Regions from separate parts of the Alloalcanivorax venustensis genome, predicted to be linked through region 1. Evidence: predicted binding sites of a transcription regulator. Region 1 holds the regulator's gene; the other holds the start of a gene.

Region 1 (7,254 bases):
CAGGTCCAGCCGTTCGAACAGCTTGGCCACTTCGTGGGCGTCCTGGGTGGCGGGGATCGCTTCCACATCGGTGATCATCGCTTCGCGCACCGAGGTGCCGGGGTCGGAAATCAGCACCCGGGTCAGCGGCAGTACGCCGACGAACTGGTTCTTGCGGTTCACCACCAGCAGGTTGTCGGTGGTCTTGGGGATGTCGCCCAGGCGCCGCAGATAGCGCTGCACCACACTGAAGGTGATCTCCGGGCGCACCGTGATCACGTCCGTGTTCATCAGACCGCCGGCGGTGTCCTCCGGGTAGTTCATCACCTGTTCCAGGCGTTCCCGGTTCTGGGCGTCAAGGCCGGCCAACACGCGGCTGGTGACCTGTTCCGGCAGTTCTTGAAGGAGGTCGGCCAGATCGTCGGTGTCGAGGTCCTCGATCAGCTCCACCAGCTCTTCGGTGGGCAGGTCGCGCAGCAGCTCCACGCGCACTTCCTCGCCGAGATACTGCAGCACCTCGGTTTCCTGCTCCTGGTTGAGCAGTTGCCAGAGGATCTCGCGTTCGCGGGGCGGGGAGGACTCAAGAAGGTGGGCGGCTTCCGCGCCTGGCAGATTGTTCAAAACCTGACGGACTTCGGACAGCGCGCCGCTGGCCAGTGCCCGGTTGACGGTTTTCAGGTTGCGGCGGTGGCGGGTTTGTTCTGCGGTCATGGTTCCCTCCTTCAGCGCGCTAGTTTACATCACCGCGCGTTACCGGAGGATCAAAGGCTGAAAAACGGTGGGTGTTTCATTGTGGGAGCGGGCCTCGCCCGCGAAAGGGCGGCTTAGGCCGCCCGGCAGGATACCAGAGACATCGCCGGTGCCATCGCTGAGAAATCTCTGGAACTCCGCGGGGCAACCGTTGCCGGCAAGCTGGCTTGCCTTTCGCGGGCAAGGCCCGCTCCCACAAGGTCGCGATTCAACCCAGCTTTATTCGCCTTCGTCGAACTTGCGCTGGAACAGATCGGTGAGTTCGTCCATGGCCGGTTGTTCGTCCTCGCCGTCCACGCACACCCGCAGGGTGATGCCTTTGGCGGCGCCCAGCGTGAGCAGCCCCATGATGCTCTTGGCGTCGATGCGGCGTTCTCCGTGAATCACCTGAATACTGCAGCTGTAGCGCGAAGCCACGCTGACCACCTTGGCGGCGGCGCGTGCGTGCAGGCCCAGCTTGTTGGTGATGGCCAGGTCCTGTTCAATCATCCATCCAGCTCCCGGTGGCGAACGTGCAAGGGCACGCCCTGGTTACGCAGCCGGTGGGCCAGCTGCTCGGTGATATAGACCGAACGGTGACGGCCGCCGGTGCAGCCCACGGCCACCGTCACATAGCTGCGGTCGTTGGCCGCGTAGGTGGGCAGCCAGCGGTTCAGAAAGTGGAAAATGTCTTCCAGCATCAGCTCGCTCTCCGGGTGCCCGCGCAGGAATTCGGCGATGCGCTCGTCGCGGCCGGTCAGCGGCCGCAGCTCGTTGTGCCAGTGCGGGTTGGGCAGGGCGCGCACGTCGAACACCAGGTCGGCGTCGCGGGGCAGGCCGTTTTTATAGCCGAAGGATTCGATCAGTAGCGACAGATTGACGTCGCGGCGGGCCACCCGTTGCCGGATCAGGTTGCGCAGCGTGTGCACGTCCAGGCTGCTGGTGTCGATCACCAGATCGGCGAGCATGCGGATGTCGGCCAGCAGATGCGCTTCGTACTCAATCGCGTCGGCCAGGGTGCGGTCGTCGTCGCTCAGCGGGTGGCGGCGGCGGGTGGCGCTGAAGCGCTCCAGCAGGGTGCCCGGGTCGGCGTCGAGGAAGATCACCTCGGTCTCCACCTGCTGGTTTTTCAGTGCCTTGATGATGCTTTTGAACGCCAGCAGCTGGCGGGGCAGGTTGCGCGCGTCCACGCCCACCGCCACCCGCTCGGGGGCGTGTTCCTCGGTGTCGAGCTGTTCGGTGAGGGTGGGCAACAGCCCCAGGGGCAGATTGTCCACGCAATAGTAACCGTGGTCCTCCAGGGCCTGCAGGGCGGTGGTTTTACCCGACCCGGAGCGGCCGCTGAGAATGGTGAGCTTCATAAGGGGGCAACCGGTAAGGGCTAGGACGCGAGGCGTAGTTCCGCTTCCGATTCCACCGCCACCTGGAACAACTGCTGGTTGCTGTGGGCCCGTCGCAGGTCGCTGCGGTAGTCATCGTCGTTGAACAGGCTGGCCAGATGGCTGAGTGTCTTGAGGTGCTGTTCCGGGTTCTGCTCCGGCACTAGCAGCACGAACACCAGATCCACCGGGCGCCCGTCGACGGCGTCGAAGTCCACCGCGTCTTCCAGCTTCAACAGCAGGCCCACCGCGCCCTCGCAGTGGCCCAGCCGGCAGTGGGGAATGGCGATGCCCTCGCCGATGCCGGTGGACCCGAGTTTTTCCCGGGCCACCAGGGCGTCGAACACTTCCTGCTCGTTGAGGCCGCCGCAGCTGGCCGCGGCCAGCTGGGCGATCTGATCGAGCAACCGTTTTTTACTGGTGACCGACACGTCGTTATAGGTGCGGTCTTCGCTGAGCAATTCACGTACTCGCATAGGGTTAATGACCGTGTTTACGGTCCACCGTCTTCTCTTTGTGTTTGAGGATTTGCCGGTCCAGCTTGTTGGTCAGCGCATCAATGGCCGCGTACATGTCGTCCGCGTGGGCGGTGGCGAACACGTCGGCGCCGGAGATGTGGATGGTGGATTCGGCCTTGTGGGATTTGGGCTCCGGAGACAGGATCACCTGAATGCTGGTGATCTGATCGAAATGGCGCTCCAGTTTGGCGAACTTTTCGTCCACATAGTCACGCAGGGCGTCGGTGATATCCAGGTGGTGACCACTGATGTTTATTTGCATGGCTGGCTCCTATACCTCGTTAAGACCCATCCTCCGCGCGCCTACACCAAACGCTTGCGGGCGCTCGAGGACGGGATGCGCATCGCCTCGCGATATTTGGCGACCGTGCGGCGCGCCACCTTGATCCCCTGATCATTCAGCAAGCTCGCCAGCTTGTTGTCGCTGAGCGGCTTGCGAGGACTCTCGGCGGCGACCAGCTTCTTAATGATGGCACGAATGGCGGTGGAGGAACACTCACCGCCGCCGTCCGTGTCGACGTGACTTGAGAAGAAATATTTCAGCTCGAACACGCCCTTGGGCGTGAGCATGAATTTCTGGTTGGTGACCCGGCTGATGGTGGACTCGTGCATGCCCACGGCCTCGGCGATGTCCGCCAGGACCAGCGGTTTCATCGCCTCTTCACCGTAGTTGAAGAAGTCCTGCTGCACCTCGACGATGCGGCTGGCCACTTTCAGCAGGGTATCGTGGCGGCTTTGCAGGCTTTTCAGGAACCATTTGGCCTCCTGCATGCAGTTACGCAGGTACTGGCCGTCCTCGCCGCCCACCTGGCGGGCCATCTGCGCGTACTGGGCGTGGAGGTTGACGCGCGGCAGCACCGCCTCGTTGAGCGCCACCCGCCAGCCGCCCTTGTGGGCGCTGACCACCACGTCGGGGACCGCGTAATCGGCGCTCTCGCCGCCGATCTGCTGGCCCGGGGCCGGATCCAGGCCGCGCAGCAGGGCCATGGCCGCCAGCAGCGCTTCCTCGGTGGCGCCCAGCGCCCGCCGCAGGCCGGCGTAATCGTGTTTTTCCAGCAGCGTCTGGTGCGCCAGCACCGCCCGGGCGTGGTCCAGATGCGGGGTGTCCTCGGGCAGCTGGGCCAGCTGCACGCCCAGGCACTCGGCCAGGTCGCGACTGGCCACGCCGACCGGGTCGAACTGTTGCAGCCGGTGCAGCACCGCCACCACTTCATCGTCTTCCACCGGGTCGTCCGGGTCGGCGATTTCGTTATGGGCGGTGGTGACCAGGTCTTCCAGGGGCACGGTGACGAAGCCGCGCTCGTCCAGGGCTTCAATGATGATCTGGGCGATCACCCGGTCCCGGTCGCTCATCGGCGTCAGGTTGAGCTGCCACTCCATGTGGCTGATCAGGGTGTCCGGGTTGGCGTGGCGCTGCTGCCAGGCGTCGGCGTCCTCGCTCTCGCCGCCGGGGCTGCTCTGGCCCACGTAGAGGTCGTCCCAGTCGCTGTCGGTCTCCACCGGGCCGTCCACCAGGTCTTCCAGGGCGTCGCTGCGCTCCACATCCAGGTCGGCGTCGGCGTCGTACTCGCCGTCATCGGCGCTGAAATCCTCGGCGCCTTCCTCCATTTCCAGCAGCGGGTTGGTCTCCACCGCCTGCTGGATCTCCAGGCGCAGGTCCAGCGTCGACAGCTGCAGCAGGCGGATTGCCTGCTGCAGCTGGGGCGTCATGGTCAGCTGCTGGCCGATTTGAAGCTGTAAGGAGGGTTTCATGCTGCGTGTCTGGTTGCTCGATCCCGAGGGTTGGAGCATAGCAGCATCAATCGAAATTAAGCAATAATCATGCCAGCTATTGTGTTGTCCGGCGGAAGGGTGTAGGGCGATGCGGCGGGAAGGCGTCCACTATATGCAAGGGTTTGGGCGGTGCGCAAGGCGCGGCGGCGCCCGCCGCCGCTTTTGTCGCCACTAGAGCCGGAAATCGGCGCCCAGGTAGACGTCGCGCACCTGCTGGTTGCCGAGAATGGTGTCGGCGTCGCCGTCGGCGATGATATGGCCGGTGCTGACGATATAGGCGGTGTCGCAGATATCCAGGGTCTCGCGGACGTTGTGGTCGGTGATCAGCACGCCGATGCCGCGGTCCTTGAGATGGCGGATGATGCTCTTGATGTCGTTCACGGAGATCGGGTCGACCCCGGCGAAGGGCTCATCCAGCAGAATAAAGTCCGGGTCCGTGGCCAGGCCGCGGGCGATCTCCGCGCGCCGCCGCTCGCCGCCGGACAGGCTCATGCCCATGCTGTCGCGAATATGGTCGATGTGGAATTCCTGCAGCAGTTTCTCCAGCTGCTCCTTGCGCTCCGCCTTGCTGAGGCTCTTGCGCGTTTCCAGGATCGCCATGATGTTCTGCTCCACGGTGAGGCGGCGGAAGATGCTCGCCTCCTGGGGCAGGTAGCCGATGCCGCGTTTGGCCCGGCCGTGCATGGGCAGGTGGGTGATGTCGTTGCCGTTGATCTCGATGCGGCCGGCGTCGGCGGCCACCAGGCCCACGATCATATAGAAGCAGGTGGTCTTGCCGGCGCCGTTGGGGCCCAGCAGACCGACGATCTGGCCGGCTTCCACTTCCAGGGAGACGTCCTCGATGACGCGGGTGCTCTTGTAGCTCTTGGCCAGGTTATGGGCGCTCAGATGTGCCATCTCAGGGGGTCTCCGCATTGTCGGATTGCGCGGCCGGGGCGTCCTGGGCCGGTTCGCCGTTGTCCTGCTCCTCCGGCTCGGCGTCCTCGCTGGCCTGCTCGGCGTTCTTGGCCGGGATCACCAGGCGGACCCGCTTGTCGCCTTCGCTGCTGGCGTCCACGCGGCGCGAATCCAGGTTGTACTCCACCTTGGCGCCTTCGAAGGTGTTGCCCTGGTGGGTGACGCGGGCGTTGCCGGTGAGCACCAGGCTGCGCTGCGCCAGGTCGTAGACCAGCTTGTCGGCGCGGGCGTTCAATTCCTTGCCTTCCACCATGCGCACCGGCGACCCGGTGGCTTCCACCCGCATCAGTTCATTGTTCTCGGTGAACAGGCGGATCACATCCGCGTTCAGGCGCCGCTTGCCCTGGATCAGCTCGGCGTTGCCGCGATACACGCCGGTGCCGGCGCTCTGTTCGAAGGTGGCCTCATCGGCGCTCACCTCCACCGGGCCGGTGGGCTGCTGGGCGGCGGCGCCGGCGGTCAGCGCGGTCAACGCCAGAGCCAGCAGAGCCTTGCCCAGGGCGGACCTATTCCGTGCTGCCTGTGAATTCACTTACCACTCCTTGCTTGAGTGTCATTTCGCCGCTGGTCAGATCGCTTTCCATGGCGCCGGCGCGGGTGCGGCCGTCGCGGTGGCGCATGGCGAGCTCGCCGGGGGAGACCACGCGGTTAGTGTCGTTGTGGTACTGCAGTTCCTCGGTGTCCAGGGTGACGCCGTTGCTTTCGCTGCGCGCTTCCACCTGGTCCGTGAAGACAATCAGGTCACCGTTGTCGCGCACTTCACCACGGCGGGACTGGATCGTCCACAGGCCGTTGCTGTTGTCCATGCGCAACACCGGTTCGGTGAGGGTGGTGAGCGCGTCCCGTTCGTACTGCTCCAGGTGATCCGCCACCAGGCGGTACTGCACCCGGCCGTCCTCTTCATCGTAGGCCTTGGCGACGATCCGGTCGGCGATGATCATCGGCGCGTTGAGAAACGCCTCGCGATCCTCCTCCAGGGGGTTGTCCCACTCGTGCAGGGTCATCAGCACGATCAGGCCCAGCAGCAGGATGCCTGAGGCGCTGAGCAGGCCCTGCCGTTTCACGCGTCACCCCGGTGTTCGAGAAGGGCGTCGCAGATCTCGCGCACCGCGCCTTCGCCGCCTCGGTTGCGGGTCACGTGGTCGGCCGCCGCCCGCGCGCAGTCGTGGCCGCTGGCGGGGGCGAAGGCGATCTGCGCCCACTGCAGGGCCGGCACGTCCGGTTCGTCGTCGCCGGCGTAGCCGGTTTCGCGGGCGGTCACGCCCAGCGAGGCGGCCAGGTCGGCCAGCGCCACGCCCTTGTCCTCGCGGCCCTGGATCACATGCTGGATGCCCAGCTCGGCGGCCCGGCGGGCCACCATGGGCGTGTCGCGGCCGGTGATCAGCGCCAGGGTGACGCCGCTGGCGGCCAGTTTCTTGAGGCCGTGGCCGTCCAGGGTATTGAACACCTTGAGCGCTTCGCCGTCGGGGCCGTAATAGAGGCGGCCGTCGGTGAGCACGCCGTCCACGTCGAAGGCCATCAGTTTCAGGTTGCGCGCGTCGGCGCTGGACACCAGCAAGGTCACTACATCACCCCCGCGCGCAGCAGGTCCTGGGTGTTGAGGGCGCCCACCGGGCGCTGGTCGGCGTCACACACCACCAGGCCGTTGATCTTGCGCGTCTCCATGATTTGCAGGGCCTCGGCGGCCAGGTGCCCGGGCGGCATGGTCACCGGGCGCGGCGACATCACGTCGGCAATGCCGGCCTGGCGGATATCCAGGCCTTTTTCCAGGGTACGGCGCAAATCGCCGTCGGTGAAGATGCCGATCAGGCGGCCGTCGTCGTCCACCACGGTGGTCATGCCCAGGCCCTTGCGGGTCATTTCCAGCAGGGCGTCGGACAGGCTGGCGTCGCGGTTCACCCGGGGCAGGCGCTCTTCCG
Region 2 (7,254 bases), 390 kb from region 1:
CCATGGCGCGGGCGTTGTGGTCGACGTTGATCTCCGGCGGCGGATCCAGGCTCGACAGACGCGCTTCCCAGAGCGTCCACTCGCGGGCCAGACGTTCGCCGTCCGGCCCCGGCAAGGCGCGGTGATAACGGGTGACCAGGTCGCCCTCGCCGGGCGGCAGCGCTTCCAGCAGGCGCGCCCACAGGTCCGGGTAAAAGCGCGCCGCGCCCCGGTCGGTATAGAGCCAGTCGATGTCCTGTTGCCGGCACAGGAACACGCCGCGCAACACCAGCGACGCCACCCGCGAAGGGAAATCCAGGGCGTAAGCCAGCGCCAGGGTGACGCCCCAGGAGCCGCCCAGCACCACCCGCCAGCGGGGAATCATCAGGTGCTCGCGGATGCGCTCCAGGTCGGCGACCAGATCCGGCAGAGTGTTATGCTCGGTGCTGGCGTAGGGGCGGCTGCGCCCGGCGCCGCGCTGGTCGAACACCACGATGCGGTAGCGTTGCGGGTCGAACAGCCGCCGCAGCAACGGCGAGCTGCCGCCGCCGGGGCCGCCGTGCAGGGCCACCACCGGCTCACCGTCCGGGTTGCCGCTCTGCTCCACATACAATAAATGGTCGTCGCCCACATCCAGGTACTGGCGATGGTAGGGCTCGATTGGGGGGAATAATGACATGGGTGACATCCGCCGCTGGGCTCGGCTGACAGCATACTGTCTGCTGGTGGCCCTGCAACCGCTGCTCACCGGCTGCGAGACGCCGCCGCCGGAAGCGGCCCTGCGCGAGGCCGTGGCGGAACTGGAAAGCGGCCTGGAAGGCGGCGACATGGGCGCGGTGATGGACCGGCTGGCGGCGGATTTCCGCTACCGGGACCTGGACCGCAAAGCGGCCGGCCGCCGTCTGGTGGGGGTGTTCCTGCGCTACCCCAAGCGCCAGGTCAGTTTTCTCAACGTGGACGTGGCGCTTGATCCGGTGACGCTGCGCGAGGCGGAGGTCACGTTCAACGCTCTGGTGTGGGGCGGTCGCGCCACGCTGCCGGAGGACGCGGACAGTTTCCGGGTGCGGAGTCGTTGGCGCGAAGCGGGTGGGGATTGGGTGTTGGTGGATCTGGAGGCGCGGGGGTTGAGCGAGTAGAGGGCCCGCTCGCACAGGCCCTGCCCTCATGGGCCACTGGCATCCGAGCTGCTAGTCGTCGCCGCTGAACTCCGCTTCCATGTCCAGCTCCTTGATCTTGCGGGTAAGGGTGTTGCGGCCCCAGCCGAGCAGCGCCGCCGCGTCCCGTTTGCGGCCGCCGGTGTGCTGCAGGGCCACTTCGATCATGGTGCGCTCGAACTCCGGCACCGCCTGCTCGAGAATCCCGCGGTCGCCACGGGCCAGGGCCCGGTCGGCCCAGTGGCGCAGGGACTTGAGCCAGTCGCCACCGGTTTCCGTGGGCTTGCTGCCGCTCTGGCGCAGCTCAGGCGGCAGGTCGTCGACCAGCACTTCCCTGCCCGAGGCCATCACCGTCAGCCAGCGGCAGGTGTTTTCCAGCTGCCGCACGTTGCCCGGCCAGGGCATGGCGGCGAGATATTTTTCGGTGTCCTTGTGCAGCACCTTGGGGTCGACCCCCAGTTCCTGGGCGGCGTGCTGGAGAAAATAGCCGGCCAAGGCGGGGATGTCCTCGCGGCGCTCGGCGAGACGCGGAATATGAATGCGGATCACATTGAGGCGGTGGAACAGGTCCTCCCGGAAGTCGCCGTCGCGCACCAGTTTTTCCAGGTCCTGGTGGGTGGCGGCGATGATGCGCACGTCCACATGGATCGGCGTGGTGCCACCCACCCGGTAGAACTCATTCTCCTGCAGCACGCGCAGCAAACGGGTCTGGGCCTCCAGCGGCATATCGCCGATTTCATCGAGAAACAGGGTGCCGCCGTTGGACTGCTCGAAACGCCCGACCCGCTGGCTGTTGGCGCCGGTGAAAGCGCCCTTCTCGTGGCCGAACAGTTCCGATTCGATCAGGTCCTTGGGGATCGCCGCCATATTCAGCGCCACGAAGTTCTTCTCGCGGCGCATGGAGTGGCGGTGCAGGGCCCGGGCCACCAGCTCCTTGCCGGTGCCCGACTGGCCGTTGATCAGCACCGTGACGTTGGAGTGGCTGAGCCGGCCGATGGCGCGGAACACCTCCTGCATGGCTGGCGCCTCGCCGATGATCTCGGTGGGCGTTTCCGCCGCCGGCGCCACGAACTCCTCGTCGTTCTCCTTGCGGTGCTTGATGGCCCGCTTGACCAGTGCCACCGCCTCGTCCACGTCGAACGGCTTGGGCAGGTATTCGAACGCGCCGCCCTGGTAGGACGCCACCGCCGAGTCCAGGTCGGAATGGGCGGTCATGATGATCACCGGCAGATTGGGGTTCTTGCGCTGCAGAATCTTGAGCATGCGCAGGCCGTCGGTGCCCGGCATGCGCACATCGGAAATCAGCACGTCGGGCTCGGCGCCGCCCTCGTCGAGGCGGTTGAGGGCCTCGTCGGCGTCTTCAAAACATACCGGCTGGTAGCCTTCCTGGCCGAGCGCCTTTTCCAGCACCCAGCGAATGGAGCGGTCGTCGTCGATCACCCAAATGGTTGCGGTCATGATCCTTTGCTCTCCGTTGTATCCACCGGTTCCATGGGCAGCAGCAGGCTGAAACAGGTGCGCCCGGGCTCGCTGTCGCACTCAATCAGACCCTGGTGCTGGCTGATGATCGACTGGGCGATGGACAGCCCCAGCCCCGAGCCGTTGGCCCGGCCGCTGACCATGGGATAAAAAATCGTTTCCTGGAGCTCCTGGGAGATCCCCGGGCCGTTGTCTTCGATGTCCACCCGCAGCACCAGCCGGTGGCGCTGCACGCCGATGGTGAACTGGCGCAGCGCGCGGGTGCGCATCACCACGCGGGCGTCCTCGGTGCCGGCTTCCAGCAACGCCTGCATGGCGTTGCGCATCAGGTTCAGGAGCACCTGAATCAGCTGGTCCCGGTCGGCGATCACTTCCGGCAGGCTGACGTCGTAATCGCGGCGCAGCAGCACCCCTTCCGGGTACTCCGCCAGCAACAACTGGCGCACATGCTCCAGGCACTCGTGAATATTGACCGGCGCGAACGCCGGCGGCTTACGCGGGCCCAGCATCCGGTCCGCCACCGAGCGCAGGCGGTCCGCCTCGTCGATGATCACCCGGGTGTACTCCGCCAGTTCCGGATCCGGCAGCGCCCGCTCGAGCAGCTGGGCGGCGCCGCGGATACCGCCCAGGGGGTTCTTGATCTCATGGGCGACGCCACGCACCAGCGCGCGGGTGGCCTGGTGGGCGTGCATCAGCCCCTCCTCCCGGGTAATACGCAGCAGCCGGTCCAGGGACTGCATCTCCACCAGCAGCGCCATGTTCTGGCCACGCTCATGGATCGGGCTGACGCTGTAATCGACCATCGCCTGCTGCCCCGGCGCCACGTTGAGCCGGGCTTCGCGGCGGGTGAACGGGTGCCCCTCGTCCATGCACTGTTGCAGGGCACCCCGCGCGTCCTCGTCATCGAAAAAGTACTCCGGCAACCGCTGCCCGATTATTCGAGAGGCACTGGTGGCCAGCAGCATTTCCGCCGCCGGATTGAGGTAGCGCACGCGCAGGTCGCCGTCGAGCATCATTACCGCGGTACGGAGATGATCCAGCAGCCGTTTTTGCAGCACCGTGTCTGTCGTCATAGTTCGGGCCATAACAGGGCATAAGCAATTATCAGGCCACCCGTGAGAGCGCCTTCACAGGGCAGCAGGCGGGTGGAGGACGTGTCCTTCACGGTGCAGTCTAGGAGGTATGGCGGGAGGGTGCACACTTTTGGTGCAGACGGGTTCAGTCGTCGGAGGGGCGGATAACGCGCTGGGCACTGCCGCCCACCGCGGCACCGCCGCCACGCTCCGCGCCGGCGCCCCGGTCGGCGCCGCTGCCGGTGGTGGCGGAGCCGCCACGTTCGGCCCGGCCACCGAAGGTGGGAAAGGCGGAGCCTTTGCCCTGGCCCTGGCCGCCGCCGCTATCGGCGGTGGTACGCATCACGTAGAACAGCACCGGCTCGGACTCGATCAGCACTGTGCCGTCGCCGTCACGCACCTGCGCCACCAGGGTGTGCTCGCCGGGATTGGGAAAGTCCATGGCGGTGCCCTCAAGCGGCGTGCCGTTGTCGAGAATCACCAGCCGGTGCCCGCTTTTCAGCGACGGCGACAGCGATACCTGAACCTGGATCGGGTTGTCCTGGGGAAGGCGCAGGTTGGCGCCGGCGTCCGGCGCGGTGATCGACACCGCCTCATAGCCCGTATCCGGCGGCTCCGGCGGTTCCGGCGGCGCATCGCCCCGGGATGCGGCGCGCCGCTCCACCGGCGGACTGTCCATGGTGTTGGTGGGGCCCACCTTCACTTCCTCGGCGCGCTTCTTGTCCGGCGGGTTGTCGGTGAACACCACGTTGCCGTCGGCGTCCACGGTGCGGTAGATGCCTTTCGAGCCGCCGGCTTCATCGGGGCGGTCGACATTCTCTGTTTGCGCGCCGGCCAGCAGTGGCATGACGCACAGTAATAGGGGCCACCAGATTTTCATTGGTCTCATCCTTGTTGGGTCTGACCTTGATTCTGACTCCGGGGTACCCGCAAAAAAAGGGCCCGGCCCGCAAAATCCATCGCGACACCTCTAAGAGCCCGGCTTGTAGGAGCTTGCTTGCAAGCGAAAGGCCGGCAACGCCGGCCGGCAGGATACCAGAGAGGTTCTTTGTACTGCGGCCAGAGGGGCTCTGGTATCCCGCCGGGTGGCTGAAAGCCACCCTTTCGCGGGCATGGCCCGCTCGCACAAACAAAAAAAGCCCGGCGCGAAGGCCGGGCTTTTCGGGGACTGCGGTAGCCGTGAGGCTTAGCAGCTGTAGTACATGTCGAACTCGACCGGATGCGGGGTCATGTTCAGACGCTCCACTTCGCTGCGCTTGAGCTCGATGTAGCCTTCCAGCATGTCCTTGGTGAACACGTCGCCCTGGGTCAGGAACTCGTGATCGGCTTCCAGAGCATCCAGCGCCATGGTCAGGGTGTGCGCCACGGTGGGGATGTCCTTGGCTTCTTCCGCCGGCAGATCGTAGAGATCCTTGTCCATGGCGTCGCCCGGGTGGATCTTGTTCTTGATGCCGTCCAGGCCGGCCATCATCAGTGCCGCGAAGCACAGGTACGGGTTGGCGGACGGATCCGGGAAGCGGGTCTCGATACGACGCGCTTTCGGGTTGCTCACCCACGGAATGCGGATGGAAGCGGAACGGTTACGGGCGGAGTACGCCAGCATTACCGGGGCTTCGAAGCCGGGCACCAGACGCTTGTAGGAGTTGGTGGAACCGTTGGTGAAGGCGTTCAGGGCGCGTGCGTGCTTGATCACGCCACCGATGTAGAACAGCGCTTCTTCGGACAGGCCCGCGTACTCGTCACCGGCGAACAGGTTCTTGCCGTCTTTGGCCAGGGACATGTGCACGTGCATACCGGAACCGTTATCACCGATCAGCGGCTTGGGCATGAAAGTGGCGGTCTTGCCGTAGGCGTGGGCCACGTTGTGCACGCAGTACTTGAGGATCTGCACTTCGTCGGCTTTCTTGGTGAGGGTGTTGGCGCCCACACCGATCTCGCACTGGCCCGCGGTGCCCACTTCGTGGTGATGCACTTCGATTTCCAGGCCCATCTGCTCCATGGCGGAACACATGGCGCCACGCAGGTCGTGCAGGCTGTCCACCGGGGGTACCGGGAAGTAGCCGCCTTTGACGCCGGGACGGTGACCGATGTTGTTCTTCTCGAACTCATCGGCGGACACCCAGGCCGCTTCTTCGGAGTAGATGTTGTACATGGCGCCGGACATGTCGGACTTCCACTGTACCGAATCGAACACGAAGAATTCCGGCTCCGGGCCGAACAGGGCGGTGTCGGCGATACCGGTGGACTTCAGGTATTCCTCGGCGCGCAGCGCCACGGAGCGCGGATCACGCTCGTAACCCTGCATGGTGGTCGGCTCAACGATGTTGCAACGCAGGTTCAGCGTGGCCACGTCGGTGAACGGGTCGAGAACGGCGGTTTCGTCTTCGGGCAGCAGAATCATGTCGGATTCGTTGATGCCTTTCCAACCGGCGATGGAGGAACCATCGAACATCTTGCCGTCCTGGAAGAAGTCGTCGTCGATTTCGCCGACGGGAAGGGTCACGTGCTGCTCTTTACCATGGCTGTCGGTAAAACGCAGATCCACCCACTTCACGTCGTTATCTTTAATCAGTTTCAGCGTCTTTTCAGACATTGTTGAGCGTCCTCCTGGAACGGGTATGTGTCTGGCTACTCGCCTCCGCCGGAGCGGGCACGCGAAGAGCCGTTATTCTCGGCCACCGGGGCCTGCATGCCAATAGGTCAGCAAATACTGTGCCAGCCCTTTTTTGGCGCAGCAGCCTGTATTGAGCCCGATCAGCGCGCCTGTATCCGGATATCATGCACCGAAACGGTGCCTTCTTGGTATTTGTGCACCACTAGAGTGCAACGGAAGGTTCACCAACCCGCAGGGTGATCACCACCTCCAGGTCGCCCTCCTCCGTGGCCAGCACCTCGTGGCCATTGATTCGGCACCAGGCGGGAATGTCGTTGAGCGCCCCCGGGTCCGTGCAGGTTACCCTCAGCACCTCCCCCTGCGCCAGTTCGGCGACCTTGTTCTGGGTCTTGATCACTGGAATGGGGCACAGCTGGCGGCGCACATCCAGTTCGTGAAGGGTTTCGTCGGTCATCGCGGTCAGGCCACCAGCCAGGTTTTCGGGATGTCCTCGGGCCGTGCCGGCGCGATGCGCACCTCGCGGGCAACGCCGCCCGGGTCCTTGACCTCCACGGTGACGGTGTCGTCGCCGCGGCCCTTGGAGTAGCGCGCCACGATGGCGGCGGCCTGCTCCAGCTCCGCTTCCGATTCGAAGCGTCCGTCCACCAGCGCCAGCGGGCCGGGGCAACTGACCGTGGTGAGGCTGGTGAACTGGTAGCGGTAGCCTTCCAGGAAGCGGTTCTCGCCTTCCTCGCGGCTGATGATCAGCTTCAGGTGCGGCTGCGGGCGGATATGCCGGCCCACTTTCAGCAGCATGATGTCGTCCAGCTCGTAGCGGCGCTCGTTGCGGGCCTGCCACAGGTCGGCCAGCTTGCGGGAATAGGATTCGTCGGTCAGGAAGCAGCAGCCGCCGGAGGGCTGGGCATAGTCCTCCAGGCCGAAACGCCGCGCCAGCTCGATCTGCGGCTTGCGGTTG

The links. The regulator sigma-54, encoded in region 1, starts transcription at its own class of promoters, with help from an activator protein. The targets are predictions, from matches to a motif close to TGGCACNNNNNTTGCTNT.
Region 2: glnL (nitrogen regulation protein NR(II)) is a predicted target of sigma-54. The motif match lies at 3,707-3,724, and genes of this name have one in related genera.

What each region holds. Positions count from the first base shown of each region.
Region 1 is NZ_CP179934.1:3,188,050-3,195,303, reverse strand. It holds gene mgtE (magnesium transporter) at 1-690, opposite strand, end outside; gene ACMG4O_RS14975 (HPr family phosphocarrier protein) at 949-1,218, opposite strand; gene rapZ (RNase adapter RapZ) at 1,215-2,069, opposite strand; gene ptsN (PTS IIA-like nitrogen regulatory protein PtsN) at 2,090-2,563, opposite strand; gene hpf (ribosome hibernation-promoting factor, HPF/YfiA family) at 2,568-2,867, opposite strand; gene ACMG4O_RS14955 (RNA polymerase factor sigma-54) at 2,909-4,357, opposite strand; gene lptB (LPS export ABC transporter ATP-binding protein) at 4,550-5,275, opposite strand; gene lptA (lipopolysaccharide transport periplasmic protein LptA) at 5,277-5,867, opposite strand; gene lptC (LPS export ABC transporter periplasmic protein LptC) at 5,842-6,399, opposite strand; gene ACMG4O_RS14935 (KdsC family phosphatase) at 6,396-6,854, opposite strand; gene ACMG4O_RS14930 (KpsF/GutQ family sugar-phosphate isomerase) at 6,899-7,254, opposite strand, start outside.
Region 2 is NZ_CP179934.1:138,940-146,193, forward strand. It holds gene pip (prolyl aminopeptidase) at 1-658, opposite strand, end outside; gene ACMG4O_RS00655 (nuclear transport factor 2 family protein) at 657-1,115, shown strand; gene ntrC (nitrogen regulation protein NR(I)) at 1,167-2,591, opposite strand; gene glnL (nitrogen regulation protein NR(II)) at 2,588-3,685, opposite strand; gene ACMG4O_RS00670 (DUF4124 domain-containing protein) at 3,831-4,565, opposite strand; gene glnA (glutamate--ammonia ligase) at 4,872-6,278, opposite strand; gene ACMG4O_RS00680 (sulfurtransferase TusA family protein) at 6,502-6,753, opposite strand; gene ACMG4O_RS00685 (tRNA (5-methylaminomethyl-2-thiouridylate)-methyltransferase) at 6,759-7,254, opposite strand, start outside.